Linked DNA regions of Arthrobacter globiformis. The protein of the gene in region 1 interacts with the protein of each later gene in a pairwise test. Links are inferred from orthologs where the notes say so. Each region holds a gene or a part of one and is shown in the gene's direction. Other genes may lie near its edges.

What was found.
Region 2: the proteins of rplL (region 1) and trhO interact in binary tests that used the Escherichia coli proteins (3 or more experiments, as listed by UniProt). The link is inferred for Arthrobacter globiformis from one-to-one orthologs.

Annotation. Positions count from the first base shown.
Region 1 is NZ_JAUSYZ010000001.1:4,161,459-4,176,336, reverse strand. Bases 11,210-14,007 are described here. They hold rplL (50S ribosomal protein L7/L12), read left to right. Parts: upstream 11,210-12,318; coding sequence 12,319-12,696; downstream 12,697-14,007. Other genes in these bases: QF036_RS18995 (acetyl-CoA C-acetyltransferase), read right to left, coding at 13,342-14,007; QF036_RS19000 (aminoacyl-tRNA deacylase), read right to left, coding at 12,830-13,342; rplJ (50S ribosomal protein L10), read left to right, coding at 11,659-12,243; QF036_RS19015 (GNAT family N-acetyltransferase), read left to right, coding at 11,210-11,369. Outside these bases: QF036_RS19075 (hypothetical protein), read right to left, coding at 1-226; QF036_RS19070 (PspC domain-containing protein), read right to left, coding at 228-1,847; QF036_RS19065 (ATP-binding protein), read left to right, coding at 1,973-3,388; QF036_RS19060 (LuxR C-terminal-related transcriptional regulator), read left to right, coding at 3,385-4,062; QF036_RS19055 (pyridoxal phosphate-dependent aminotransferase), read right to left, coding at 4,553-5,770; preprotein translocase subunit SecE, read left to right, coding at 6,196-6,480; rplK (50S ribosomal protein L11), read left to right, coding at 7,585-8,016; rplA (50S ribosomal protein L1), read left to right, coding at 8,203-8,910; QF036_RS19025 (GNAT family N-acetyltransferase), read left to right, coding at 9,091-9,774; QF036_RS19020 (hypothetical protein), read left to right, coding at 9,762-10,181; more of QF036_RS19015, read left to right, coding at 10,263-11,209; more of QF036_RS18995, read right to left, coding at 14,008-14,541. UniProt on the Escherichia coli protein: The binding site for several of the GTPase factors involved in protein synthesis (IF-2, EF-Tu, EF-G and RF3). Is thus essential for accurate translation.
Region 2 is NZ_JAUSYZ010000001.1:4,634,392-4,649,307, reverse strand. The notes cover bases 6,070-8,905. They hold trhO (oxygen-dependent tRNA uridine(34) hydroxylase TrhO), read left to right. Parts: upstream 6,070-6,957; coding sequence 6,958-7,854; downstream 7,855-8,905. Other genes in these bases: QF036_RS21250 (hypothetical protein), read right to left, coding at 8,609-8,905; QF036_RS21255 (hypothetical protein), read right to left, coding at 7,913-8,476; QF036_RS21265 (GNAT family N-acetyltransferase), read right to left, coding at 6,141-6,833. Outside these bases: QF036_RS21300 (TadA family conjugal transfer-associated ATPase), read left to right, coding at 1-447; QF036_RS21295 (hypothetical protein), read left to right, coding at 444-1,247; QF036_RS21290 (type II secretion system F family protein), read left to right, coding at 1,308-1,922; QF036_RS21285 (DUF4244 domain-containing protein), read left to right, coding at 2,265-2,552; QF036_RS21280 (TadE family type IV pilus minor pilin), read left to right, coding at 2,693-3,118; QF036_RS21275 (Rv3654c family TadE-like protein), read left to right, coding at 3,115-3,510; QF036_RS21270 (DEAD/DEAH box helicase), read right to left, coding at 3,579-5,975; more of QF036_RS21250, read right to left, coding at 8,906-9,052; QF036_RS21245 (hypothetical protein), read right to left, coding at 9,063-9,671; QF036_RS21235 (hypothetical protein), read right to left, coding at 11,494-11,808; QF036_RS21230 (ArsR/SmtB family transcription factor), read left to right, coding at 11,994-12,695; topA (type I DNA topoisomerase), read left to right, coding at 12,870-14,916. UniProt on the Escherichia coli protein: Catalyzes oxygen-dependent 5-hydroxyuridine (ho5U) modification at position 34 in tRNAs, the first step in 5-carboxymethoxyuridine (cmo5U) biosynthesis.

The DNA of each region.
Region 1 (14,878 bases):
CCACCAGGGCGGCCCCGGCCCCGATCATCAGGCCGATCAGCACATATGTCCCGTTCAGGACCACGATCCCCAGCTGGGAGATGACGATCAGCACGGCCAGGGCGACGACCACCAGCCCCCAGACGATGGTGCCTACGCGGGCCGGCGCTTCGGCGGTTTCGTCCGGGGCCCCGGTGGACGGTTTGGGCACAGGGTTGGTGTCCGGTGCCGGATCAAAACTGCTCATGTCAGTTTCCTTCCTGGATGGCGATGTTGCTCACGGTGCCGTCGATCTGGAGAATCAGCTTGGCGCCGGGCTTGTCCGAGTTGTAGCTGCTTTGCCGGGACGTGATGCCGCTCCGACTGTCTGTGCCCTCGTTCAGGTTGCCCAGGGTCATGTCGGCGCGGACATCCACCGGCACGCTGCGCGGAATGATGACCGTCACGTTGCTGGCTGTGGCGTCCAGGGGGATCACGACGTCGGTGCCCAGCGGCGGGTTCAGGTTCAGGCCGGTCAGGTCGACAGTTCCGCGGCCTCCGGTGATCTGGAAGCCCTGGCGGGCCTGCTCGATGGTGACGGGATTCCAGTCCGCATTCTGGAAGCGGAACCGGTCACCGTTGGGCACGGCGCTGAAGATGCCACCCACGATGAGCGCCACCACGGCAAAGAACCCGAGGACGCCCGAGGTCCTGCCGCGCATCCCGGCCAGCAGGATGCCTAGCCCAAGGACCGCTGCACCGGCTGCCCAGACCACGGCGTTGGCCGACTCGCCGAGATCAATCAGGTTGCCGGCGTCGAGCGCTTTGAGCGTGCCGCCCGCCAGCAGCGCCAGTCCGGCGGTGATGGCTACGGCCGGCGCGCCCGGGCCGCTCGGCCTCGGCTTGGGCGCCGGGACCGGGGAAGGGACCGGAGCGGGCCGGCGCGGCGGAAGGCCGCCGCTGTAGGGGCCTGTGGGGGTTGCGGAGCCGTACGGTTCATTGACGCCGTAGGACGGGATGGCGTCCGGAGTCGGCGGTACCGTGTAGGGCTGGGTTGGCCCATGGCTGCCGGCAGCGAAGGATGACGCCGTGAACGGTGATGTGGCGGATCCCGCGGCGGCATTCGCTGGTGCGTTGCCGGGGGTTGCGTAGCCGTAGGGCGTCCCGCCCCCGGTGGTGCCGTTCACCGTTGCACCGGTGCGGTTCTTGTTGCGCTGCGTCAGGAAGTAGATGAGGTAGATGACGCCGCCGATCCAGAACAGGGCCCAGAAGAAGCCGAAGCCGTCGTGGCCCCACCCCCAGAACCCGCCGCCCATGCCGGTGAGGCCGACGATCGAGGTGATGAGCGCGCCCGTCATACCGGTGCTCCAGCGGCCGGTGCCCGCCTCCTGAGTGTGAATCCGGCCGTCGGGCTCGGGCAGCAGGGCCCAGCCGAGGCCGTATAGGAGGACGCCGATTCCTGCGAACAGCGTCAGCACGATGAAAATGCCGCGCACGATCAGTGGATCGATGCCCATCCGTTCCGCGATGCCGCCCGAGACGCCGCCGATCCAGCGGTCGCGTCCCCGGTGTACGCCGTGGCTACGGATCCAGCCGAAGAAGTTCAGCGGCTGGGCGGGCCGGCCGTAACCGGGAGCTGAATACGCGGGAGCGCGGTGTGCGGGTGGCGGGAACAGCGGTTCAGTGGGGTTTTCCGGCTCTGTGTGGTTCGTTGGCGCTGTGTTTGCCGGTTCCGTGGGTTTTGCCGGCCCGGTGTTTTCCGGTTCCGTGTGGGTGGCCGGTTCTGTGTTGTCCGGTCCGACGGGGTGCTCCGGATCCTGGCCGGTGCTGCCCTCGGACGGGGTGCCCGGCTGCTGGCCTTCATTGGGGTTGGGGTTCTGCGAGTTCATACTTCGATACTGCCGTTTGTGCTGGTCAGTCCTCTATTGGGGAACACCCTGAGCTGTCCCTGACTTACCCCGGGTTCACCCTCACAACGGGACCCGGGAACCCTGATCCGTGTTTGGATTGATGCATGACCGCAGCTCCTGTCCGCCCGCCTCTGGTCCGCAGCAGCGACCGCCTGATCGCCGGCGTCTGCTCCGGCCTGGCGGTTCATCTTGGCTGGCCGGTGCGCATGGTCCGGATCGGCATGGTGGTGGCTGCTTTCGCCGGGGGCGCAGGGCTCGCGTTCTACGCATGGCTGTGGATCATGGTTCCCACCGCGGACGAGAACGCCAAGCGCAATGCCCGCCGTCCGGCGTCGCCCATTGCCCCCGCCGTGAGCCTTCCCCCGGTGAGCCTCCAGTCCGGCCCGGCCCCCGCCCCTTTCCCGGGCTCTGGTCCTTTCCCGGGCCCTGTTCCTTCGTTCTCCGCCGTCCCCCCGCCCGCGGGGGAGTACGACGCCGGCACCGATTCCCGGCCCCCCGCGACTGCCGCCGCTCCCGGCGGCACATGGTTCCGGATCCGGGGCATGCGCTACGGCAAGGAGATCCTGCTGGGCGCCGGGCTCCTGCTCGTCGCCGCGATCCTGATCGCCAGGCTGCTGGGCGTGGAAGTGCCCCTGGGCACACTGATCCCGGCGGCGGCCATACTCGGCGGCGCGGCCATTGCTTGGATGCAACTGGATGAAACCCGCCGGGCCGGGCTCGTCGATAAAACCAAGGCGGACCAGGCCGGTGGATGGGCGCGGCTGGCAGCGGGCCTCGCGCTGGTGGTAGCCGGGGTTCTGGTCATGGTCTCCGGGTCGGGGTCATGGCAGCAGACCTGGCTCGCGCTGCTCGCGTCCGTGGCTGTGCTGGGCGGCGTGGCGCTGGTGCTGCTGCCCTGGGGCCTGAAGTTCTGGCGCGACCTGGAGACAGAACGGGCCGGCCGCGTGCGGGAGACGGAGCGGGCCGAGATCGCCGCCCACCTGCACGACTCCGTGCTCCAGACCCTTGCCCTGATCCAGCGCCGTGCCGGCAACGAGCACGACGTCGTCCGCCTGGCGAGGGCGCAGGAGCGCGAGCTGCGGGGCTGGCTCTTCAAAGACCCAGCCCGAGATGCCGGCCAGCTCTCGGACCGGATCAAGGCCGCCGCTGCGGAGGTGGAGGACGGGCTCGGAAACGCCGTCGACGTCGTGACCGTGGGCGACACGGAGATGACCGAGCGCCATGAGGCGCTGGTCCAGGCCAGCCGCGAGGCCATGCTGAACGCTGCCCGCCACGGCGGCGGTCCCGTCTCTGTCTATCTGGAGGTGTCCCGCGGCGGCGCGGAAGTCTTCGTCAAGGACCGCGGCCCGGGCTTCGAACTGAGCGCAGTCCCGCACGACAGGCTGGGCGTGCGGGAATCAATCATTGGCCGGATGAAACGGCACGGCGGCAACGCCGCAATCAACAGCGGACCCGACGGCACAGAGGTGCGCCTCAGGCTGCCTGCGGACGTCGCGGACAACGGGGAAGAAAAATCATGAGTACACCAGCAGGGGCAGCCGCGGCGGGAAGAACCGTGCGGGTTGTGATCGTGGATGACCACGGGATTTTCCGGTCCGGCCTCAAGGCTGACCTCGACCCGAGCGTGGTGGTGGTCGGCGAGGCCGGCACCGTGGAACAGGCCATCGAGGTTATTGCCGCAGCACGGCCCGACGTCGTGCTGTTGGATGTGCACCTGCCCGGCGGCCGCGGCGGGGGCGGGCGGGAAGTCATCACAGGGTCCGCGGCGCTCCTGGGAACCACGCGTTTCCTTGCCCTTAGTGTCTCCGATGCGGCCGAAGACGTCGTGGCCGTCATCCGGGCCGGTGCCCGCGGCTATGTTACGAAGACGATTTCCGGCGCGGAGATCACCGACGCCGTGTTCCGGGTTGCCGGTGGCGACGCCGTATTCTCCCCACGCCTGGCAGGCTTTGTCCTGGACGCCTTCGGCACCGCCCCGGCAGACATCGCCGACGATGAACTGGACAAACTCTCAGCCAGGGAACTCGAGGTGATGCGGCTGATCGCCCGGGGTTACAGCTACAAGGAGGTGGCCAAGGAGCTGTTCATCTCGATCAAGACCGTGGAAACCCATGTCTCGGCCGTGCTCCGGAAGCTGCAGTTGTCCAGCCGCCACGAACTGACCAAGTGGGCCGCAGAGCGCCGCCTCCTCTAGGCCCCAACGCTTCCTCAGTTCCCGTCGCCGTCTCCCAAACGCTTCCTCAGTTCCTGTCGCCTTCTCCCGAACGCTTCCTCAGTTCCCGTCGCCGTCTCCCAAACGCTTCCTCACGTCCGGCCGGTTACTCACTGCTGCCGCTGGGAGTGGGCCACTTCCAGGGGCCGTCAGGCATGGTCTCGCCGATCACTTGGCCGAACAACAGGTCGCTGGTTCCCTCTGGATTGCCACCGGCAGCCACGTAGGCGGCCTTAGTCTTCACCGTCCTCGCACGGATTCGGGAGTCGGTGTGGCTGTTGCTCCCGGCCAGAGTGGCCAGGTGGGGTTCCCCCAGAAGAAACCTGGCAACCTTCCGATCACGCCCGTCACGTCCTCGATTAAAGGCCAAACGCTTCCGCACTTTTTTCGGTGCGGAAGCGTTTGGGTTTTTTCTGCAGGATCTGAGGGAGGGTCCGTGGTTTTCCTGCAGGACGTGAGGAAGCGTCTGGGGTTACTGCGCCTTGCCGAGGAAGTCCTGGAGGCGGCCGACGCCGGTGGCGAGGTCTTCATCGCCCAGGGCGTAGGACAGGCGCAGGAAGCCGGACGGGCCGAAGGCCTCACCGGGAACCACGGCGACCTCCACCTCGTCCAGGATCAGCGCGGCAAGCGCGGCCGAGGTCTCCGGGCGGACCGTACCGTTCGCCGTCGGGAATTCCTTACCCAGCAGCGCGCGGACGTCCGCGTACACGTAAAAGGCACCCTTCGGCGTCGGGCATTCAACGCCCTCGATTGCGTTGAGCCCATCCACGATGGCCTTCCGGCGGCGGTCGAAGGCGACCTTCATCTCGTCCACCGCGGTGAGCGGACCGGAGACTGCTGCCAGGGCGGCGATCTGCGGGATGTTGGACACGTTGGACGTGGCGTGCGACTGCAGGTTGGTGGCGGCCTTGATGACGTCGGCGGGTCCGATCATCCAGCCCACACGCCAGCCGGTCATCGCATAGGTCTTGGCAACACCGTTCAGGATCACTACCTTGTCACCCAGTTCGGGGGCGGCGGTGGCGATAGAGGTGAAGGGCACACCGTCGTACGTCAGGTGCTCGTAGATCTCGTCGGTGACAACCCACAGACCCTTGGCGGCAGCCCACTTGCCGATTTCGGCGACCTGCTCGGGCGAGTAGACGGAGCCGGTGGGGTTCGACGGCGACACGAACAGCAGGATCTTCGTGCGGTCCGTGACGGCCGCTTCGAGCTGCTCCACGGTCACCAGGTAGTCCTGCTCCGGGCCGGCAAAGACCTCCACCGGGACGCCGCCGGCGAGACGGATGGCCTCGGGGTAGGTGGTCCAGAACGGCGTGGGCACGATCACTTCGTCGCCCGGATCCACGAGCGTGGCGAACGTGTTGTAGACGGCCTGCTTGCCGCCGTTCGTGACCAGCACTTGGGACGGGTCGGCCTTGTAGCCGGAGTCCCGGAACGTCTTCTCGGCAATAGCCTTCTTCAGCTCGGGCAGGCCGGCAGCGGGGGAGTAGCGGTGATACTTCGGCTGGCTGGCGGCGTCGATGGCGGCCTGGACGATGTAGTCCGGGGTGGGGAAGTCGGGCTCGCCTGCACCGAAGCCAATCACCGGCCGGCCGGCCGCCTTCAGCGCCTTGGCCTTGGCGTCGACAGCCAGGGTGGCGGATTCGGCAATGGCGGAAATGCGTTGGGAAACGCGGGCGGAAGACATGGCAGGTCCGTTCTTCGCTTGCAGCTGGTGAGCTGAATGGTGGATTTCGACGAAATCTACTCTATGCTGTTCACCGGATCGTTCGAGGTGGAACACGGATTTGTGACTGCGGTGCAGCGCGGATCCAGAAGCTGAAAACGGTCCGAAATGAGGCTGGTTCGACGTAAGCGCAGTTGTTGCGTAGACTAGTTCTCCGGTGTTGAAACACGGATGATGACGTGCGCCCCAGATGGCCTTGGGGAAAGTGCGGCCTCATCGGTTTTTGATCCATAGGGTAGTGGCGCAATTGGTAGCGCAGCGGTCTCCAAAACCGCAGGTTGCAGGTTCGAGTCCTGTCTGCCCTGCGCAGGCTGTTCCGGCGAAAAGCCGGAGCAAGCGCAGCAATCAAAGGTTCAGTTCAGAGCCGGGTAATCCGACTTGCGAGGATGAGTGAGGAACAGGTGACCGAAACAGCTGCAAGCAGCTCCAAGGGCCGCCCCGCAAAGAAGGCCGCCAAGGCTGGCTTCTTCGCTCGCATCGCACTCTTCATCCGCCAGGTCATTGGCGAACTGAAGAAGGTCGTTGCCCCCACCCGCAAGGAACTGATCAACTACACGCTCGTGGTGCTCGTATTCGTAGTCATCATGATGGTGATCGTCACTCTGCTGGACCTGGCGTTCGGCAGCGCGGTGAGCTGGGTCTTCAGCGGTACAGGCGCCACGGACAGCTAAGGCGATCGGTCCGCAGACTGCGTGGGCTCCCCGGCCGGATTTCGGCAAGGAGCTGCGGGGTGTGCGGAATTGAGCCATTTAAATAGGCAATTAGGCAATGAGGAAGCAGGAGACCAAGTGTCTGAGCAGGAGCTCGAGGTAACTGAGACTGAGCTGGATGAAACCCAGAACCCCGCGGCTGAGTCCGCTGAGGGCTCCGAGGTTGAGTCTGCTGCGCCCGATTCCGAAGGCGACGCCGATTTTGAAGACGACGCTGAGACCGACGCCGACGACGAGACCGACGCTGACGACGCCGACGACGTGACCGGAGAGAGGACGCCGAGGAAGGCGCCGAAGGGACCGACGTCCTGGCCGCTGCCGCCGCCCAGGCCACCGACCCGGCCGAAGAGTTCAAGTCCAAGCTGCGCCGCCAGGAGGGTGACTGGTACGTCATCCACTCCTACGCCGGCTACGAAAACCGCGTCAAGGCCAACCTTGAGACCCGCATCCAGACCCTGGACATGGAAGATTACATCTTCGAAATCCAGGTTCCGATGGAGGAAGTCGTTGAGATCAAGAACGCTCAGCGTAAGGTCATCAACCGCGTCCGCATCCCCGGCTACGTGCTGGTCCGCATGGACCTGACCGACGCCTCGTGGGGCGCCGTCCGCCACACCCCGGGTGTCACCGGCTTCGTGGGCAACGCCCACAACCCCGTGCCGCTGCGCCTCGACGAGGTCTTCTCCATGCTGGCCCCGGTCTTCGAAGAGGAACAGGCCGAGAAGGGCAAGCCCACCAAGCAGGCTGCCGCTCCGGTGAATGTCGACTTCGAGGTCGGCGAATCGGTCATCGTCAAGGAGGGCCCGTTCGAGACCCTGCCCGCCACGATCTCCGAGATCAAGGTGGATTCCCAGACCCTCGTGGTTCTGGTGTCCATCTTCGAACGCGAGACCCCGGTCACGCTGGCCTTCAACCAGGTCACCAAGATCTAGCTGATCACCCCAGATTTCGCTCCGGAGCGGCCCGCTTTAGCAGTTCCGGAACGGCCGACCGCCTCGCCATGGCGGTCAACCACCTGAGGCACGCTCCTGTGTCCCAGGACGCATTTGAGAGAAGGACCCTACATTGGCTCCCAAGAAGAAGGTCACCGGCCTCATCAAGCTGCAGATCCAGGCAGGTGCCGCTAACCCGGCCCCGCCGATCGGTCCTGCGCTTGGCCAGCACGGTGTCAACATCATGGAATTCTGCAAGGCGTACAACGCCGCGACGGAAGCCCAGCGCGGCAACGTTATTCCGGTTGAAATCACCGTCTACGAAGACCGTTCGTTCACGTTCATCACCAAGACCCCGCCGGCTGCAGAGCTCATCAAGAAGGCTGCAGGCGTCGCCAAGGGTTCGGCTACCCCGCACACCGTCAAGGTTGCCAAGCTGACCCAGGCCCAGGTCAACGAGATCGCTTCCACCAAGATGGAAGACCTCAACGCCACCAGCCTCGAAGGCGCAGCGAAGATCATCGCCGGCACCGCCCGCTCCATGGGCATCACCGTCGAGGGTTAATTCCCCGCTGATGCGGCGCCGGATCCGGGAAACCGGGAACGACGCCGGGCAGCACCGCCGGGAAACCGGCACCACTGAAACATTGAAATGCCGCAAGTCCGCACGGATAAGAACAGTCGGACTCGCGGCTGTGGCAGGGCCCAGCGCGGTCCGCAGACCACAACTGCACAAGGAGAAATAAGCAGCATGGCAAAGCGCAGCAAAGCATACGAGGCAGCCGCAGCCAAGATCGACGCGGAGAAGTTCTACGCGCCGTTCGAGGCAGTGACGCTCGCCAAGGACACCAACCCGTCCAAGTTCGACGCCACCGTTGAGGTCGCCTTCCGCCTGGGCGTTGACCCCCGCAAGGCGGACCAGATGGTCCGCGGCACCGTCAACCTGCCGCACGGCACCGGTAAGACCGCCCGCGTCCTCGTGTTCGCCACGGGCGAGAAGGCTGAAGCAGCAATCGCTGCCGGCGCCGACTTCGTTGGTTCGGACGACCTGATCGAAAAGATCGCCGGCGGTTGGACTGACTTCGACGCAGCCGTTGCCACCCCTGACCTCATGGGCAAGGTTGGCCGCCTCGGTAAGGTCCTGGGTCCGCGTAACCTGATGCCGAACCCGAAGACCGGCACCGTCACCCCCGATGTCACCAAGGCTGTCAACGACATCAAGGGCGGCAAGATCGACTTCCGCGTCGACAAGCACTCCAACCTGCACTTCATCATCGGCAAGGTTTCGTTTGACGCCACCAAGCTGGCCGAGAACTACGCCGCTGCCCTCGAAGAGGTGCTCCGCCTGAAGCCGTCCGCTTCCAAGGGCCGCTACATCCAGAAGGCAACGGTTGCCACCACGTTCGGTCCCGGCATCTCCGTTGACCCCAACGTCACCAAGGTTCTCATCGAGGCGTAACCCTCGCGAACCTGCGGCCGGATATCCGGCCAGCAGCAAAAGGACCGTCCGGCATGTGCCGGGCGGTCCTTTTGCATTGCTGCGGCCCTTTTCGTTACCCCTGAAGTACGACGGCGGGACTCCCGTCAGGCGCGTCGGCTCGCTCTGTTGGACTCGGGGCGTTGCGGCTAGGCTGATCCGGTGACGACGCCCTCCTACCGGATCGAGCCGCTGGTCCTGCCTGCGTCGCTTGACGCGCCCGACGCCACAGACTTCCTCGAATTCAGCGACCTCAGCGACGCCCTGGTGCTGGAGACCTGGGGCAACCTGGACCGGGCAACGCCCCGCAGGGCCAGGCTGGAGGCGTGGCGCGACGACGACTACGAGAAGCTGCGGCTCTTCTTCGTACGGCTGGACGGCCGCATGGTGGCAAGGTCCTGGGTGCGGCTTACCCAAAGGGAGAACCTCCAGGATGCGTTCCTCAGGGTGGACGTCCTCGACGGGTACAGCGGTCGCGGCATCGGCCAGGCTCTGCTGCGGCACGCAGAGGCGGTGGCAGGGGAGAACGGCCGCAGCACCCTGCAATCCTTCACCGAGCACGCGCCCGGGTTCGATCCTGACGGGCCGGGAATCCTCCGGCCCGGAACGGGGACGGGCGGGGTCCCGGCCGCGGCCCGCGGCGTACGGTTCGCCGCGGCGGCCGGTTACACGCTCGAGCAGGTGACGCGTTTCAGCGCACTGGACATGCCGCCGTCGGACGGTGTCCTTGACGCGCTGGAAGGCGAGGCAGCGCGCATCGCGGGGGACCAGTACGAGATTCTCGGCTGGACCGACCGCTGTCCGGATGAGTACGTCGAAGAGATGCAGTGCTCATGTCCAAAATGAGCACGGACACCCCGGCAGGGGCGCTGCACTACGACGCCGAAGTGTGGGACGCCCCGCGCGTCCGGCACGTCGAGGATGAGTGGAAGCGGACGGGCCTGGAGTCGCTGGTGGCAGTGGCCCGGCACAAGTCGAGCGGCGAGCTGGCCGCCTACTCGGTGCTGCAGCACTCGGACGAAAAACCGTGGTTGGCAGAGCAGGACGACACGCTCGTGGCCCAGGCACACCGCGGGCACCGGCTGGGGATGCTGGTCAAGGTGCTCAACCTCCGGCGCCTGCAGAAGGACCATCCCGAGGTGGAACGGGTCCTGACATTCAATGCCGCGGAGAATGACCATATGCTGGCCATCAATGTAGCCCTGGGCTTCCGCGCGGCAGGGTATGACGGCGAGTGGCAGCGCCGGCGTTAACCGGCATATGCTGGCGACGGATACACCGCATGGACTCAAGCCCGCTGCCTTCAGGGCAAGCGGCGGAAACGGCTGGGGATGATGGCAATAGAGGTGCGGATCGAGCGGCTGTGGATTCCTGACTCCGTGGACGCTGCCGACGCAGCGGACTTCCTCGCCGCAGTGGAGGTGGGGCGCAAGGTCCGCATGGATACCTGGGGCAGTGACGACCTCGCCTACACGCCGTTGGAAAAGCTTCTCGAACTGGACGACCCGTACGAGCGCCAGGTGATTCTCGTGGCGAAGATCGGCGACGAGATCGTGGGCACCGTAGACATCGCCCTTCCCCTCACTGACAACCTGGACCTTGCCGAATTTACGCTGGACATCCTGCCCGAATACCAGCGCCAGGGCGTGGGCAGGCAGCTGCTGGAGGCCGCCGAGCACTTCGCCCGGGAGGAGGGCCGCACCATGATCCTGGTGGACACCAACCACCCCGGCGCCTCCCTGCACGAATTCGCGCCCGAGCAGCTGGTGCCCGGATCGGGCCAGGGGTATGTGCCGCTGGGCAGCCGCGAGGTGGATTTCGCCCAGCGCACAGGGTATACGCTGCAGCACATTGAACAGTTCAGCTCGTGCGCGCTGCCGCTGGACAGCAAGCTTGTGGCCGAGCTAGAGGCGGAGGCGCAGGAGGCCAACAACGGCCGCTACCGCCTGCACCACTGGACCGACCGCTGCCCGGAGCGCTGGCTGGAAGCGGTCGCTGCGCTCGAAAACCAGGCCGGCGGTGACGCCGGGCCGGCGGACGACGACAGCATGGTTGTCGACGCCAGGATCCTGCGTGAAGCCGAGGAAGTCACCATCTCCCAGGGACGGCGCACGGTGGTGACCGCCGTCGAACATATCGCCACGGAGACGCTCGTGGGGCTGACCACTATCAGCGTCCTGGCGCAGCGGCAGGACGTCGTCTTCCAGGACGACACGGTGGTGCTGCAGGCGCACCGCGGCAACAAGCTCGGCCTGCTCATCAAGGTGGCCAACATGGAGCGCCTTACCGAACAGTTCCCCGATGCGCGGGTGATCTACACGTGGAATGCACCGGAAAACCGGTACCTGCTCACCGTCAACCGCCAGCTCGGGTTCACGACGGCGGGAGTCACCGGGATCTGGCAGAAGGAACTGCCGGACCTGGGACCCAGCAGAAGCTAGCCCGATTTGGTTATCCGCAGAACCCTCCCGTAAGCTTGAACTACCAAAGACCGTCGGTTGTTGGAATCCCACTCTTTCGAGCTCAGCTCAACTCTGCAGTTGTGTGCGAAAGGGCTAGTGGGTTTCCGGACGAAGGACCCTGAACATAGGGCGGCCGGCGCAGGTGAACGAAGCAAAGCTCCGCTGAACAGCGTTGAGCCAAGCCCCGTGCATCTGCGCGGGGCGTTTTTAGTTTTAGCTCACCTGAGCGGGGACCCGGAATACCGGCACTATCCCCGGAAGGAGGGTTATGGCAACGCCTACCAAGGTTTCAGCAGTAGCTGAGATCACTAACGATTTCAAGGAATCGAACGCCGCTGTCCTGACCGAATACCGTGGGCTCACCGTTGCACAGCTCAAGCAGCTGCGTGTTTCTCTCGGCCAGGACACCAAGTTCGCGGTCGTCAAGAACACCCTGACCGCCATTGCAGCCAAGGAAGCTGGTGTCGAAGCATTCGACGGCCAGCTCGCCGGCCCCACTGCAATCGCGTTCATCAAGGGTGACGCAGTTGCAGCTGCCAAGAGCCTGACGGATTTTGCCAAGGCCAACAAGCAGCTGGTCATCAAGACCGGTTACTTCGAGGGCAAGGCACTGAACGCCAGCGAAGTTGCTGCCCTGGCAGCACTCGAGTCCCGCGAGCTGCAGCTCGCCAAGGTTGCAGGCATCCTCAAGGCCCCTGCTGCCGCTGCTGCACGCATCATCGACGCACTGCGCCTCAAGCTTGAAGAAGAGAACGGTGCTCCGGCTGAAGCCGAAGCTCCCGCCGCTGAAGAAGCTCCGGCCGCAGAAGCAGCAGCTGAGGCTCCGGCCGAAGCCGCTGCCGAAGAGAACTAACTCTCTCCCAAAAAGACTCCGGTGGAACGGAAGGCATTCAGCCCCCGGCCACCTTTATAGGAAGGACGCCACACCATGGCGAAGCTCAGCAACGAAGAGCTCATTGAAGCTTTCAAGGAACTGACCATCATCGAGCTCTCCGAGTTCGTCAAGCTCTTCGAAGAGACCTTCGAAGTTACCGCTGCTGCTGTTGCGGTTGCCGGCCCCGCCGGTGGCGCTGCCGCTGAGGAAGTCGAAGAGAAGACCGACTTCGACGTCATCCTCGAAGCTGCTGGCGACAAGAAGATCGCAGTGATCAAGGAAGTTCGCGCCATCACCTCCCTCGGCCTCAAGGAAGCCAAGGACCTGGTTGACAGCGCTCCCAAGGCTGTTCTCGAAGGCGCCACCAAGGAAGCTGCCGAGAAGGCAAAGGCTCAGCTCGAAGAAGCTGGCGCCACCGTTACCCTCAAGTAACACTGCTTGTCCAGGAATCCCCGTCCACTCCGGTGGGCGGGGATTCCTGCGTTTTAACCCCACCCGCACCCTAGCCTCCCAACAGGTAGCAGTTGAGGGCGTTCCCAGCGCTGAGAAGGCCCTCATGTGCTACTTAGTTGGGTTCGCTGATGTCCGCGAGCACCGCGCCGAGGGCCGAGACCAGGGCGTCGGCGTCCACGAATGCGCTGTAGCCGTGCTGGCCCGCGCCCATGGATATCCTCCTGCCGGCGATGGTCCGGTCCGCGTAGACAGGCCATGCCGTGGTGCTGCCGAGCGGCGTGATGGTGCCGCGCTCATAGCCGGTGGCCTCCAGCGCCACGTCCGCGGCCGGGAGCGAGAGCTTGTTGACGCCCACCAGGCTGCGCAGCTTGGGCCAGGAGATCTGGCGGTCGCCCGGGATGAGGACGAAGAGGAAGCTGCCGTCCTTGTGCTTCACCACGAGGGACTTCACGATGTCCGCCGGGCTGATGCCAAGGATCGCGGCCGCCTCCTCGAGGCTGTGGGCCGCCAGCCGTTCGACGAGCTGGACGTCCAGGCCGCGCGCCGCGGCGTCGGCAAGGAATCGCTCCCTGCCGTTCCGGCCGCCGTCGGTCCCGTTAGGGCCCGACGGCGGAACGCCGTTCATCAGTCGCGGAACAGCAGGAGGGCCTCACCCTGGCCGCCGCCTCCGCAGAGCGAGACCGCCGCCTTGCCCTGGCCGCGCCGCTTCAGTTCATGCGCCGCGTGGAGTGCCAGACGAGCACCCGACGCGCCGATCGGGTGGCCCAGCGCGATGGCACCGCCATGGATGTTGCATTGCTCCAGCGGGTAGTCCAGATCCTTGAGTGACTGCACGGCCACCGAACCGAACGCTTCGTTGATCTCGATGAAGTCCAGGTCCGCGGTACTCCAGCCGGCCCGGTCCAGCGCGTTCCGGATGGCGTTGGAGGGCTGGGAGTGGAGGGAGTTGTCCGGCCCGGCCACCTGCCCGGGCTTGCCCACAACGGCCAGGTACTCCAGGCCGTTTTCCTCCGCGAACTTGCGCGAAGTCAGGACCAGGGCGGAGGCGCCGTCGGACAGGGGAGAGGAGTTGCCGGCCGTGATGGTGCCGTCGGTGACGAAGGCTGCCCGCAGGCCGGCCAGGGACTCGACGGTGGTGTCCGGCCGGACGCCCTCGTCGGTGGAAACCACCACCGGATCACCCTTGCGCTGCTTGACGCTGATCGGGGAGATCTCGTCGTCGAAGACGCCGTTCTTCGAGGCGATCGCGGCGCGCTGGTGTGAGTTGGCGGCCACGGTGTCCTGCGCGGTCCGGTCAATGCCCAGCGTCAGGTTCTTGGATTCGGTGGACAGGCCCATCGAATGGCCGTCGAACGCGTCGGTCAGGCCGTCGTGGGCGGCAACATCCAGCGCCTGGACGGTGCCGTAGTTCCAGCCCTGGCGGGAGCCGGGGAGGACGTGGGGCGCCCGCGTCATCGACTCCTGTCCGCCGGCGACGACGACGGTGGCGTCGCCGGCACGGATCATCCGCGCCGCGTCGATCACCGCGGTAAGCCCGGAGAGACAGACCTTATTAATGGTCACGGTGGGGACGTTCCAGCCGATGCCCGCGCCGATGGCGCTCTGGCGGGCCGGGTTCTGCCCGGCCCCGGCCTGCAGGACCTGGCCCATGATGACGGCGTCCACCTGGCCGGCGTCCACCCCGCTCGCCGCAAGGGCCCCCTTGATCGCGTGCGCCCCGAGTTCGACGGCGGTGAAGCTCGCCAGTTGCCCGTTCAGCCGGCCCTGCGGGGTGCGCGCGCCGGACAGGATGACAACGTCGCTGTTGTCCACGGAATTGCTCATGGATGTTCTCTTCCGATCTTTTGGTCGATGGTTGGCCTAAGGGTATCGTGAGCCCGGTCACCTATCCATTCAACGCTGGGAAGGCGGGGTGCATTCCGGTTAGGTGCCCGTGGCAACGGTGCTTGCATTCTGCTGGCAAGTGGGGTAGACACGCGTGGAGTTTTGCCGTATCGTAGATATTTGCGTCTTCCCTGTTTACCTTCAGCCTTCATATAGCGGTGGGCTTAGCCTGTTAGCTGTTCCATCAATGTGCCGTGAACAACGTCACCAGCATGGGCAGAACCAGGTTCCGGGTCATATAGCGGAACCGGATGGTAGCACTGCGGAGTCACTTCGC
Region 2 (14,916 bases), 480 kb from region 1 along the record:
ACCGCTATGAATACGGGGCACACCGGAGGCGGGGGCACCATCCACGCCAACGCCGCAGGCGCGGTTCCGGCCCGGCTCACCGCTCTCGGGGCCCTGGCCGGGCTTGGCCAGGATGCGGTCCGCCTGCAGGTTGCCAGCGCACTTGACCTGGTGGTCCACGTAGCCCGGTCGAGGCACGGACGCTATGTCGCGTGCATCGGCATCCTGACCGAGCGGCCCGGTGGCCTCGACGTCGCCGTGGCCCTGGACGTTTCCGCTGGCAGGCCGGTTCCCGGGCCGGCGTGGGAGATCCTTGCCCAGCGCCTGGCCCTCGACCCGGGCCTGGCAACGGAGGCAGGCGCTGTCCCCGAGGCCGGCCACGCACACGGCTCCATCCCTGCCCGCGATTCCGGCCCCGGTTCGGGAAACATGCGTGAAAAACGCGGAGCCCGCAGGGCAGCAGCATGACCGCGGCCCTTGTTGGTGCACTGGCGCTCGCCGCGTGGCTGATCCTGAGCCCTGCGCGTGGGCCGGTTCGGCGCGCACGCATCGCCCTCGGCGTCAGCGGTTTGGCCGGGGGCCGTGTCCGCCGTAACGGCCGGCCTGCCATGAGGGACCGAGGCGGGTTTGGCCTCGCCCGTGGCCGCCGCCGGGAGGCGTTCGTGTCCCTGACGGTTGTGGTTCAGCAATTGGCTGCCCTGTTGAAGGGCGGCCGGTCCCCTTCGCGGCTCTGGGAGGAACTGTGGCAGCTTTACGTGGAGCAGGGCTCCGCAGATGACGACCCCCGCCGGCCACGGCTCAGCCCCGGATCGGCGGCTGTCCTGTCTGCCGCGCGGGGAGCGGCCCTGCGGGGCGCGCCGGTAGCCGAGGCAATACGGTCGGCCTGCTCACCCTCCCGTCACGGAACGGGCGGCCGTGAGCCGCGGATCTGGGCTGAGCTGGCAGCCTGCTTCGAGATAGCGGCCGCCAGCGGCTGTCCGCTGGCCGACGTCCTGACGCGCTTTGCAGCCCAGCTCGAGGTTGAAGACGACGCCGAAGCCGCCCGCCAGACGGCGCTCGCCGGACCGAAGGCAACGGTCGCGCTGCTGACCTGGCTCCCCCTGCTGGGGCTGGGATTGGGCGTCTGCCTCGGCGTGGACCCACTGGTGATGCTGCTGGGCACACCGTTCGGCGTGGCTGCGCTGGTCGCAGGCATCGGACTGACCGTTGCCGGCCGCCTGTGGTCCGCAAGGCTCGTGCGGGCAGCCGCCGGCGCGGCTGCGCCATGAACACGTGTCAGCCAGACTGCCTCTGCACGAGCGGATCAGGCCAATGAACAGGTCAGGCCAATGAACGGATCAGTGCTGGCCGCTGCCCTCATCTTCTTGGCGCTTGCGGCCGCCGCAGGCCTCGCCTTTAGCGGGACCGCCCCTGCGAGATCCGGACTCCTCCGCCGGAGCGGCCTGTCGGCGGGTAGCGGCAGGGTGGACAAGGACGAACACTCTCAGAGGCGCGCCGAGCAGTCACCGGGATTGCGTGATACGGCCATGATGCTTGAGCTGATTGCCGCCATGCTCCACGCGGGTGCGGGTATCGGACGAGCACTGGAACTGGTGGCCGCTGCGGCCTCACCCGAGTACGGCCGCGCCCTGCGGCCTGTCGTGGGAGCCATGGCCATTGGCGCCGACTGGGAGACGGCCTGGCGGAGTTCAGACGTGCGCTCGCCGGAAATACTCGCCCTCAGGGACGCCTTGGGCTTCGCCGCGCTGACCGGTGCACCGTCGTCGTCCATCCTTTATGCCCAGGCCGCCAGAATGAGGCGGGAACGCTTCCGCGCCGCGGAGAAGCGCGCGGCCTCCCTTGGAGTCAAGCTGGTGGTTCCGCTGGGGCTGTGTTCGCTGCCGGCTTTCATCTGCCTGGGAGTCGTTCCTGTGCTGCTGGCCCTGGTTCCGTCGGGCAGCTGAGATCCCTTGGGAAGCTGATATCCCTTGGGGAGCTGAGTTTTGTCGGGCAGCCGAGCTTCGTCGGGCACCTGAGATCCCTCGGGGAGCCGAATGGGCTGCTGTTTCCCGCCGCCAAAAAAGTGACCCGCCGCAAGGCATTTCGCGCTGCCATGCATTTGCCGCTTTTTCACGCTGAGGTGCGGCACATGCCACGGGCGCCGCGGATACGCCGGCACTTTCCCTCCACATGCCGCCCGCCCGGCTGCTTTTCCACTTAGGGAAGTTCAGGCCTTACCGGTCCGGACGGCGGACGGGAGAGTCGAATGCACCGGCAATTCGCCGGAACTCCAGAAAGGAAAATTCATGTCCCTCAACCACCACAGCCCGGGTGAAGCCGTCCGGCCCGTGCGCCAGGAATCCGAAGAAGCTGATGTGCTGGAGATCTACCCGGGCGCCAGCATGGCGCCGCGGGTGAAGCCACGGCCACGCAGGCATCTCACGGGCTCGGAGGCCGGCATGGCGACCGCCGAATATGCCATCGCCACGTTGGCCGCCGTGGGTTTCGCCGGGCTCCTGGTGTTCATCCTGCGAAGCGACGAAGTGCGCGGCTTCCTGCTCAACCTGATCCGTACGGCGCTGGCTCTGCCGTGAAACCCGCTCCGCGGACCCCTACAGCGGCCGGACTTGAGTCCCGCCGGCAGGACAGGAACCCATCCGGAGATCAGGCCGGCGGCCGCGGGCAGGGGAAGTCTCGTGACGCCGAGAGCGGTCGCGGGAACAACCGGGGCGCGGTGACCGCGGAATTCGCGGTGGCTCTTCCGGCGGTCCTGCTGCTTCTGGCGATGCTGCTGGCGGGGTCTGCGGCGGGAATCACCCAACTACGGCTGGAGGATGCGGCCCGGGCTGGCGCCAGGGCACTCGCGAGGGGTGAAGACCCCGCCGCCGTCAACGGCATCGTCCGGAAGCTGGCAGGCCCATCCGCCTCGTCGGCCGTTGTGCCCGGCGGCGAATGGATGAGCGTCACCGTGTCGGACCGGGCGGCGGGACCCCTGGGACGCATGGTGCCGTGGACGCTGACAGCCAGGGCAGAGGCACGCAGCGAAACGGCATCATCGGCACCGCCTCCGGGAACGGTCCAGGCGGCGCCGGAGGTGCAGGTCGCGCTGGCGGCGCCGGCCGGGCATGGATACGGGATTCTTGCCAGGCGGTCCCTGTGAGCCTTCGGCGGAAACAGCCCCTCGGCCAGCGCAGAAGTCCGGCGTCCGGAGTCGAATCCGAACGCGGATCGGGCACTGTGCTGGCCGCGGGGCTCGGCATGGTGGTTGTCATGGTCATGTCCCTGCTCCTCCTGCTGGCGCAGGCATCGGCCGCGGCGTCCAAAGCCGCCGCCGCGGCCGACCTCGCCGCGTTGGCAGCGGCTGACGCGCTCCGTGGTGTTTCAGCGGGGGAGCCCTGCCTTGTGGCTGCCGCGGTGGCTGCCCGCCACAAAGCAGCGCTTGTCAGCTGCACCGCCGGAGGTGACCAGTCCGTCGAGGTCAGTACCGAGCTGCCTGCTGGGCCCCTCCTAGGCGTCGCCACCGGCCGGGCCAGGGCAGGACCGCCGCCCTAAGTTGGCGGGGTTCCTAAAAGGCATGGCGCTCTGGGTTGCGCCGGCGCCTTTGAGGCGACGGTCGCAACCTAGACCGTGTTCGGCGCCGGTGCGCCCGCCTCGGAATCCTGTGGCGCTGCCGTGTCCCGCGCATCCTTCAGCAGGACATCGATCAGGGTGACTGCCGCATCCTTGTCCAACGGGTTGTTCTTGTTGCCACATTTTGGCGATTGGACACAGGAGGGGCATCCGGATTCGCACTCGCAGGCCTCGATCGCATCTCTCGTGGCCGAGAGCCACACCTTGGCTTTCTCGAAGCCCCGTTCGGCAAAACCGGCACCGCCTGGATGCCCGTCGTACACGAAAATCGTCGGCACACCGGTGTCGGCATGGATTGCGGTTGAAACCCCGCCGATGTCCCAGCGGTCGCTCGAGGCAACCAGCGGCAGCAGGCCGATGGCGGCGTGCTCGGCCGCGTGGAGGGCGCCGGGGAACTGGGCTTCGATGAGTCCGGCACCTGTGAGTGACCGGTTCTCCATCACAAACCACACGGCCTTCGTAAACAGGTCCCGGGCTCCCAGATCGAGCGGCTCCTCGCCCAGGACTTCATTGGAAATCAGGGCCTTCCGCTGAAAGGAGACCACTTGAGTTGTGACCTTGACGTCGCCGAAGTGGACGGCAACATCGCCCCACTGCGCAGTCCGCTGCGTCTCGAGGACCTCGATCTGCGTCACGTCCCGGGCTGTCGTGTAGTAGTCGGGGTTGGCACGGCGTACCACCACGCAGTGATCGTCCTCGTTCAGGTCCTCCACCACGTAGCTGTCGCCCTGATGGACGTACACGGCCCCGGTGTGGGCCTGGTAGTGCGTCTGCGGCGAATCCATGGTTCCCAGCAGCGAACCGGTGTCGGCATCGACAATGCTGACCGGCCCGCCGCCGTCGGCGCGCAGGTTTACCATGGCGGCCGCGCTCTGCGCGTGGGTCCAGAACCAGCCGGCCGGGCGCCGCCGCAGGTACCCCTGTGCCACCAGCTGCCCGAGGAGTTTCTCCGCACTGGCTCCGAACAGCGGCAGCTCGGCCACGCCGAGCGGGAGCTCGGCGGCAGCGGCGCAGAGGTGCGGGCCCAGCACATAGGGGTTGGACGGATCAAAGACTGTGGCCTCGACGGACACGTCGAAGATGGCTTCCGGATGGTTGACCAGGTAGGTGTCCAGGGGATCATCGCTGGCCACGAAGGCGGCGATGGCGTCCTGTCCGGCGCGGCCGGCGCGGCCGATCTGCTGGAAGAGGGACGCCCGGGTGCCGGGCCAGCCGGCCACCAGCACGGCGTCCAGCCCGGAGATGTCAATCCCCAGTTCCAGGGCCGAAGTGCTGGAAATACCCAGCAGCTGGCCGGTCCGCAGGGCCCTTTCCAAGGCGCGGCGTTCCTCCGGGAGATATCCGGAGCGGTAGGCCGCCACGCGTTGCGGCAGGCTGGGGTCGACTTCGTCAAGGAGCCGTTTGGTGATGGAAGAGATGGTTTCGGCGCCACGCCTGGACTTGATGAACGCGATGGTCCGGACCCGTGACGAGACAAGGTTCGCGAGCAGGTCCGCGGTCTCGGCCACCGCCGTCCTGCGTTCCTTGGCGCCGTTCTCGCCGCGCACCTCGCTGAGCGCCGGTTCCCAGAATGCCACTGTCGTGGATCCGTGCGGCGAGGAGTCTTCCGAGACGCCCTGGACCGCGGCGCCAATGAGCCGGCCAAAGGACTTCTCCGGCTCGGAAGCGGTGGCGGACGCCGCGATGAAGACCGGTCCGGCAGCGTTTCCATCGGCGGCGTAGTAAGCGCAAATGCGCCGCAGCCGGCGCATCAGGTTGGCCACGTGGGAGCCGAAGACGCCGCGGTAGCTGTGGGCCTCGTCAACGATCACGTAGCGCAGGCGCCGGAAGAATCCGGCCCACCAGGCGTGGTTGGGCAGGATGCCGAAGTGCAGCATATCGGGGTTGGCGAGAATGAAGTTCGCGTGGTCGCGGATCCAGCGGCGGGAGGCTTGATCGGTGTCGCCGTCGTAGGTTTCGGCCCGGACGGTCGGGAGGTTCAGGGATCTAATTGCTGCGAGCTGGTCTGCCGCCAGCGCCTTGGTGGGGGAGAGGTACAGCGTCACCGCGCCGTCGTCGTGGATTTTTCCAGGGTCCGACAGGACGCGGAGCTCGGACCGGTGAATCGCATCGAGCGCCGGCAGCTGGTAGGCCAGGGATTTTCCGGACGCCGTGCCGGTGGCGATCACCACGTGCCTGCCGCCGTGGGCAATGTCTGCTGCCCGGATCTGATGCCGGTAGGGCTGGTGGATGCCGAGCTTGCCGTAGGCCGCGACCAGGTCCGGGTGGGCCCAGTCCGGCCACGGTTCGTGCACGGCGGCGCGTGCTGGAATGGTCCGCACATGCCGGAGCTGCTCCGGGTCCGGGCCGCGGCCCAGCAACGGAATCAGCGAGTCATGGGGGTTCACCCCAACATTCTTTCATCCGGGCAAAAATCGCCCGCACTGAACACCGAATACGCCCCGCACTGAACACCGAATACGCACAGACCCGCGGACCGGCAGGGAACAGCAACCCGGGCACAGGACAGCTGACCCGCTACAGACCCCGGAAGAACGGAACGGCCGGAACGGTCAGACTACGGAGAGGTCGGAGCCCTCATCGGAGGCGGAGAGCATCAGCACGTGGCACACCGAGGACCAGCCCAGATGCGAATACAGCTTCTGCCCGTCCAGGGACGCCAGCAGGAGCCCGTCCTCCACATCGTGGGAGAACGCCTGCGCCGCCAGCGCCTTCATGATGAAGCTGCCCAGGCCCCGGCGCTGGAAGGCGGGTTCGGTGACGATCTTGTCGAACACCGCGGTGCCGTTGATGACCACCACGCGGCCGCTCACCGCCAGAGTGTCACCCGAACGGACTTCGGCGAAGTGGACGCCGTTGGACTCCCACGTTTTCAGGGCCAGGTCGTCGTCCGAGAGCCACGGGTCCTCGGAGTCCTGGGTTTCCATGTCCACAACCATCATGGTCTGGGACGCTGACGTGGCGTTGAGGTTGTGTTGCTCAGCCAAGAGCTTGTAGCGCCCCACATCATTGGTCAGGATGGTCAGGACCCGTTTGGGGGCCTCGGCAGTCTTTGCCGCCAGCTCCGCGAATTCCGCGTCCGTAGGATCGGAGGCGAAGTATTCCCAGTCCCCGGTCGTGTCCGCACGCAAGGCCGCGGGGAACCGTCCCTCGGTGCGCGTCTCATAGCCCCGGCAACCAGCCCAACCGGCTACCCAGACTTCCAGCAGATGAGTGATGTCTCCAACCATGGCTTCTGGCGTCATGTGATGAGAGTATTCCAGCGCTGTCATAAGCAACAGTGCTTCGGCGCTTGCTTATGCAATTGTGATAGGAGGCTCTTCCCGGGTCCGAATCCGTCCTCGGCGGCCACCAAGTACCCTTAAATACGTGGCTTTGAACCGAATCGTACTCTTTTACGGCTTTACTCCCATCGCAGACCCGGACGCTGTCCGGCTCTGGCAGCGTGCCCTGTGCGAAAAGCTCGGCCTGACCGGGCGAATCCTCATCTCCAAGGACGGTATCAATGCCACCGTTGGCGGGGAGATCGGGGCTGTGAAGCAGTACGTGAAAACCACCCGTGAATACAAGGGCTTCCATGGCATCGACGTCAAATGGTCCGACGGCGGTGCGGAGGACTTCCCCCGTCTGAGCGTCAAGGTCCGCCACGAGATCGTTTCGTTCGGTGCGCCCGGCGAGCTGAAGGTGGACGAAAAAGGCGTCGTGGGGGGCGGGACGCACCTGAAGCCTGAGGAAGTCCACGAACTCGTCGACGCGAGGAGGGCCACCGGCCAGGACGTCGTGTTCTTTGACGGCCGCAACGCGTTCGAGGCACAGATCGGCAAGTTCAAGGACGCCATTGTCCCTGACGTCGCCACCACCCACGACTTCATCACCGAGCTCGACTCCGGCAAGTACGACCACCTGAAGGACCAGCCGGTCGTCACCTACTGCACCGGAGGCATCCGCTGCGAGGTGCTGTCCAGCCTTATGGTGAACCGCGGCTTCAAAGAGGTGTACCAGCTGGACGGCGGCATTGTGCGCTACGGGGAGAAGTTCAAGGACCAGGGCCTCTGGGAAGGCTCTCTCTACGTCTTCGACAAGCGCATGCACCTCGAATTCAGCGAGGACGCCAAAACCATCGGCGAGTGCGTCCGGTGCCAGGCGCCCACGAGCAAGTTCGAGAACTGCTCGAACCCCAGCTGCCGCACGCTGACGCTGTACTGCGCGGAGTGCGCCGCCAGCCCTGAAACCCTGCGCTGCCCGGACGGTTGCGCCGCGGCCTGAGCAGGAGGGACGGCAGCGCCCGGCAGCCCCTGCCTGGCCGGGTCCTCTGGCTGCAGCGTCAGATCCGGCTGATCCGGTAGGCGAAATTGGCGGCCGACCGCGCCTCCACCGTCACCCGGAGCACCGAGTCCTCGGACACGTGCACCACATTGACGCGCGACGTGCCGCACCGGAGGCTCAGGTCCACCAGGGCGGATTCTTCGTCGCGGACTGTGAATGAGACCCGACGCTCGCTCCGGCACGCGAGGGTGAGGGAGTACGTGCCGCTCGGCAGCTGCTTGGTGGATTCTGTCTTGCTGCGGCCCCTTGAAACGCTGCCGTAGCTTGTGTGGAAGACCTGTCCCTCGGCGTCGGGCAGGACGTCCTTCGCCCATTCAGTGAGCTCCTCACCCGACACCGGCACATTCTCCAGCGGATCACGCGGCAATACGGGATCCGTTACCACGGGGTCGGCGGCCGGAAGTTCGCCCCGGCCGTCGTCGTAGCTGTATTCACAGCCGCCCAGGACGGCTGCCACCGGCACAAAGAAAAGCACGACGGCGGCTGCTGGCGCCCGCAACCAGAGCCTGCGTTGCGCCCGCGCCGGGAAACGATGCGCGGAGGCCATCCGCACCGTGGGCATATCCCGACTTTAAGCCTGCCGGGGACGCCGGTACAGATGGCAATCCGCCGGAAGGAAGAATTTCCCGCGCCGTCTTGGAATTGCGGGATCCATACGACGCCGCCGCCAATTGGCGGCGTAGTAAGCCGCGGATTAAGGGGCAGGAACCAGGTGATAGGCGTACAGGAGCGGTGCGTCGACGCTGGCGGCGCTGATCTCCATCCGCCCGGCCTTCGGTACGGTGATCGTCGCGGTTTCGCGGCTGCCGTTGCAGGCCGCTCCGGCTTCCGTCAGTTCCTTGCCGGCGAGCATCACGGTGAAGAACGCCTTGCCGCCCCCGTCGCAGGTGATGGTCAGCGTGTAGTCACCTGCCGGGACGCTGGCTGCCGCCGGGATGATCCTGTCCCGGTTGAGGATCTTGCCGGAGTCCTCCAGCACCGCCCGGCTGTCGGAGGGCAGGGCGGTGGCCTGCCACTGCGGAACATCGGCATTTTCGATCGACACCACGGGGGAGCAGGCAGTCGCTGCCAGCAGTATGGCGGCGGACGCCGCCGCCCCGCCCAAGGCACGGGAAATCAGAGGACAACGTTCAGGCATGCCTTCAAACTTACCCGTTTGAGGTGCCGCCGGATTCCGGCCGCCTCCCGCCGCTCCGCAGCGAGGCCACAAAAGAGACAAGTCTGTCTGCCTCAGTCAGCACTTTGGCCATGCCTGCGGAGGTCGCCAGCACCCGCTCGCCCCGGGACTCCAAAGCCACGGGAATGACTGTGGTCCGTGCCGCAGCGTCCGGCGGCGCCGCGGTTCCCTGCTGCCGGGGCCGCGGGGCCGCGGCTTCTTGATGTGCGGGCCGCGATTCCGTGGGCTGCGGCTTCGACGCCTCGCGCCCGGCGCTCTCCTCGGACAGGGTCAGGGCATCGATCTTGGCGCCTCCGATCTTGTCCAGCATTTCGTAGTCTTCGTCACTGCACAGATCGCTGGCCGCAAGGTGCTTCAGGGCCACCAGGCCAACAATTGCCCTGCTGAAGTCGCGGTCCATGGCAAGGTCGATGGCCCACTGGGTCCGCTTCCACCACTGGTCTCGCCGGTCGGCCTGACGCCGCTGGGCGAGCGTGCGCCACGCGATCCAGGCAGCAATGACGGCGGCCAGCAGCGGTGCGAATGCCGCCGCGTACCGCAGCCAATCGGGATCGGCCGCCAGTGCCTGGGTTCCGAGCATGGCCCAACTGTAACTGCAGGCGCGGACAATGATCAGGCGCCGACAATGATGTGGGCGGAAATAGACTTGGCCGGTGACCGAACCAACGCACTTCACCGCCGGCAACACTCCCGACGCGCCTCGCAGCGACATGCCCGACTCCTCCAGGCCCTGGCCTCAGACCTCCGCGAGGTGGGCTACACCCTGGAGGGCGTCGCGGAACTGCTGGGGGAATCCGCATACGCGGCCCTGAACCGGGACCAGCCCATCCCGGCACTGATCGCGACTGAAGCAGTAGCCGCCGGCGAGCCGCGCACCGCAGCGTTGGCCGCCGTCGTGCGTTTCTGGCTTTTGGCCGTTCCGCAGAAAGCGGAGGTGCTTGACGGCGCGCTGCCGCGGACCCGCGCCGAAGGCCTGGCGGCGCTTGGGCTGGCGAAAATCACGGGGACCGAGGTTGTGGCCGAAGCGGATCTGCGTCCCTACGGCTGGGACGCGGGCAGGAACGGCGGCGTCGAGATCTGGGTGGCCAGTGACCTCGCTGCGCACCAGCGGCCCGGCGTCCTCAGGCACGACCACGTCCTGGGCATCGGGCAGGCGTCCACCACCCTTGTCCAGACCACCATCCGCCGCCATGCTGAAAGAGCCCTGGACCTGGGCACCGGCTGCGGCATTCAGACCTTCCACCTTCTCCAGCACAGCGGTCACGTCACCGCCACGGACATCTCGGAGCGCGCCCTCGCATTCACGCGCTTCAATCTCCTGCTCAATGCCGAGCCACTGAATATTGATCCGGCGCGGCCGGCCGAGCGCGTGAGCCTGCGGCTCGGATCGCTCCTCGATCCTGTTGCCGGCGAGACCTTTGACCTCGTCGTGTCCAATCCGCCGTTCGTCATCACGCCGCGCACTGCGGGGGAGGCTGCAGCCGACCAGTTCACGTACCGCGACGGCGGCCTGCCGGGCGACGATATCGTGGCGTCGCTCATCCGCTCCCTGCCTGATGTGCTCGTCCCCGGCGGAACGGCCCAGCTTCTGGGCAACTGGGAGATCCCGGAGGGGTCGGCGTGGGATGAGCGGCCGCAAAGCTGGGCCGGTCCGGACACGGACGCGTGGTTCATCCAGCGCGAACAGGTGGGGCCGGAGCAGTACGCCGAGACCTGGCTGCAGGATGCCTCGGAAACCCGGGACCGCCGGCACTACCAGGAGGCCTATGCCGCGTACCTGGCGGACTTCGCGTCGCGGAATGTCGGCGGGATCGGCTTCGGGATGGTCTTCCTGCGCCGTCCGGCAGGTGAGCGGCGGATCCGCCGTTTCGAGGAGATCACCTATCCGATTGAACAGCCGGTCGGGCCCCACCTGGGGGCGGCGGTGGAACGGGCGGACTGGCTGGCGGCCCACGACGTCTCCGCGGCCCACCTTCTCGTGGCCGAGGACGTCACCGAGGAGCGCCACCAGCGCCCCGGCGCCGAACACCCCGGCGTCATCCTGCTGCGCCAGGGAGCCGGCCTCCGCCGCACCAACCTGCTGAGCACCGAACTGGCGGGCTTTGTCTCCGCGTGCGACGGCGACCTGACCGCCGGACAGATTATCGGCGCCCTTGAGGCGCTGCTGGGCGGGACGGAGGGGTTCGACGGCGGTGCCTTCCGCAGCGGCCTGCTCACCGAAGTGGCCAATCTGGTCCGGGACGGATTCCTGCTGCCCGTGGGCCCGGACTGACAGGGGACCCGGGACTGACGCCGGGCCTGGAGTGACAGTGGGTCCAAGCGCGAACGTACAGCTGTGGCCCCGAATCGCAGCGGATCTGGCGCCGCAACTGTACGTTCGCGCCGGGAGGGCGAACGGACAGTCAGTTAATCAGGGCGCGGCCCATCCCGGGAGCCGGGACGTCGATGGTGAAGCCGCACATGCAGCGGTAGGTCACGGCGTCGGCTGCACCCACGGCCTTTACCGAGCGGATCAGGCGCTGGCCGTCCACCCTGATGGCCATTTCCAGGGGGAACTCCTGGTCGAGACGCTTCATGGGCCGCCGGCAGTGCCGCGGGGTGCCCGTTGCCGCCAGCAGGGAGGCGTCGGTGGCTGTCCCCGGGTGCAGGCTTGAGCCTGTGAGTTCTCCGGCGGGCTGGGCTGCCGGGATCAAAGCGTCTTCGTGGAGGGTAATCATGGTCATCCTTTGGGCTTTTCACGGGACCGCCAACGCTGGCCGCCCCGCCGCGAACTGCTTGCGGGAGGTCTGTTTACGGAAGTAAGCAAAGCATGCTTAGTATTTCCGGGGCAAGCCGGCTGGCTCCGAACTGCGGATATCAAGCATTTCTTTCAGAGCTCCTTCGTGCTGCGTAGACTGATGAAGTGAGTACTGACATGCCGCCGTCGGAACCGGCGGAAACCCCGCCGGACGCAGCCGCCGCGACGCCGGCTGCAACGGGGGCGCGGCGCAGGAACCGGCCGGAAAAGAAGGTGGAAATCACCGACCCCAAGGCGATCCGCGCGCTGGCTCATGCTGCCCGCCTGGAGGTCATTTCGGAGCTGTACTCCACGCAGTCCAGCCGCACGGCCACGGAACTTGCGCAGCAGACAGGGCTCACCCCCAGTGCGATGAGCTACCACCTGCGGGCGCTGCAGAAGTGGGGCATCGTGGTCCCGGCCGAGGCCTCGGCCGACGCCCGCGAGCGCCGGTGGAAGGCGGCGGGCACGGACTTTGCCATCAACTCGGGCGGGGCAGTGGCCGGCCCCGACTTTGCGGTGATCGACCTCGAACTGGATGCGTTCCGCCGCCGCGCCAGGGCCTACGCCCGTGCCCGGGACGAACAGCGGCAAAGCGGTGAGTCCGGGGAGGCGGCGTCGGCGGTGCTGCTCGCAAGCAACCTTCTGTACCTCACAGCCGAGCAGCGCAGCGAACTGACGGAACGGGTGTTTGAGCTGCTCCGCGACTACGAGCTGGAGGATCCCAACCGTGTTCCGCCGGGTGCCGAACGGATCGCCACCATGTGGTCCATGATTCCTGACGACCGCACCCTGCCAGGGGCCTCCGGCGGCCACGGCGGCACCTGACGGGCGCGAAGGACGGGCCTGTGCCGGCCCGCGGGGACCCGGCCGGGCGGCCGGCAGCCCCGGCCGTGACGGGGGCCACCGTTTTCCACATGACAGCGCAGAATTCTGCAAAATATGGTGAACTAGGCCAATATGGGCTGATCTGCCCGAGCAACCTTTTTCTGTAGGAGCACTGTGCCAAGCAAGGCCAAAACCGGCAAGAAACTCGTGATTGTGGAGTCTCCGGCCAAGAGCAAGACCATCGCCAAGTACCTGGGCGAGGGCTTCATTGTTGAGGCCTCCATCGGTCACATCCGCGACCTGCCGCAGCCGTCCGAGCTCCCCGCGGACCTGAAGAAGACCTCCCTGGGCAAGTTCGCCGTCGACGTCGAAAACGACTTCAAGCCCTACTACGTCGTCTCCCCGGACAAGAAGAAAAAGGTGGCCGAGCTCAAGGCCCAACTCAAAGACGCTGACGCGCTCTATCTCGCAACCGATGGGGACCGCGAGGGCGAAGCCATCGCGTGGCACCTCCTGGAGGTCCTGAAGCCCAAGGTCCCCGTGTACCGGATGACCTTCGGCGAAATCACCAAGGAAGCGATCCACCGCGCCATGGACAACCTGCGCGACGTCGACGCCGCCCTGGTTGACGCGCAGGAAACCCGCCGCATCCTGGACCGCCTCTACGGCTACGAGATCTCCCCGGTACTGTGGCGCAAGGTGGCGCGCGGACTGTCGGCCGGCCGCGTGCAGTCCGTGGTCACGCGCATGGTGGTGGACCGCGAGCGCGAGCGCATGGCGTTCAAGTCCGCGTCCTACTGGGACCTGACCGGGCAGTTCGGTGCCGATTCCGGCTCGTTCAAGGCCAAGCTTGCCGCCGTTGACGGTGCCAAGGTGGCCACCGGCCGGGACTTTAACGACGACGGCGAACTCACCTCGCGCAACGTTGCGCACCTGAACGAGGAACTGGCCACCTCCCTGGCCGCCGCCCTGCAGGACGCCGATTTCCGTGTCCGCTCCGTTGACACTAAGCCGTACACGCGCCGCCCCGCCGCGCCCTTCACCACCTCCACGCTGCAGCAGGAGGCCGGTCGCAAGCTGCGGTTCTCGTCCAAGAGCACCATGCAGATCGCCCAGCGGCTGTACGAAAACGGCTACATCACCTATATGCGTACGGACTCCTCGGCGCTGAGCGACGAGGCCGTCACGGCCGCGCGCCGCCAGGCTGCCGAGCTGTACGGCCCCGAATACGTTCCGCAGTCGCCGCGCGTCTACACCAGCAAGGCTGCCAACGCACAGGAGGCCCACGAGGCCATCCGTCCCGCCGGTGACTCCTTCCGCACCCCCGCCCAGGTGGCCAAGCAGCTCAGCGGCGACGAGTTCCGGCTCTATGAGCTGATCTGGAAGCGCACCGTGGCCTCGCAGATGGGCGACGCGAAGGGCTCCACGGCCACCATCCGCCTGGGTGCGGTGGCCGCCGACGGCCGCGACGCCGAATTCTCCGCCTCCGGCACGGTCATCACGTTCCCCGGCTTCCTGGCCGCCTATGAAGAGGGCAAGGACGAAAGCCGCGGCGACGACGACTCCGACGAGGCCCGCCGCCTGCCGAACGTCGCGAAGGGTGACGGGCTGGCCGCCTCGGAGATCATCGCCGTCGGCCACGAGACCTCGCCGCCGCCGCGCTACACGGAAGCTTCCCTGACCGCCGAGCTGGAAAAGAAGGGCATCGGACGCCCGTCCACGTACGCCTCGACGATCTCCACCATCCAGGACCGCGGCTATGTGCGTAAGCAGGGCTCAGCCCTGGTGCCGAGCTGGATCGCGTTCTCCGTGGTGCGGCTCCTCGAACAGCACTTCACGGACTATGTGGATTACGAGTTCACGGCCGACATGGAAGGCGACCTGGACAAGATCGCCAACGGCCAGGCCGTGGGCGCCGCCTGGCTCAAGCACTTCTACTACGGCGAAGATGCCGACCCCGGCCTGCTGAGCATCGTGAACAACCTGGGCGAGATTGACGCCCGCGAGATCAACTCCGTGCCCATCGCGGACGGCATCACGCTGCGGGTCGGCAAGTTCGGCCCCTACCTGGAGAGCTCGCTGCCCACGGTGGACCCCAAGACCGGCGAAGTGGTGGAATCCGCCCGCGCCAACGTCCCGGAGGACCTTGCCCCGGACGAGCTCACCGCCGCCAAAGCAGTGGAGCTCATGGAAACCGCGGCCCCGGAGGAGCGGGTCCTGG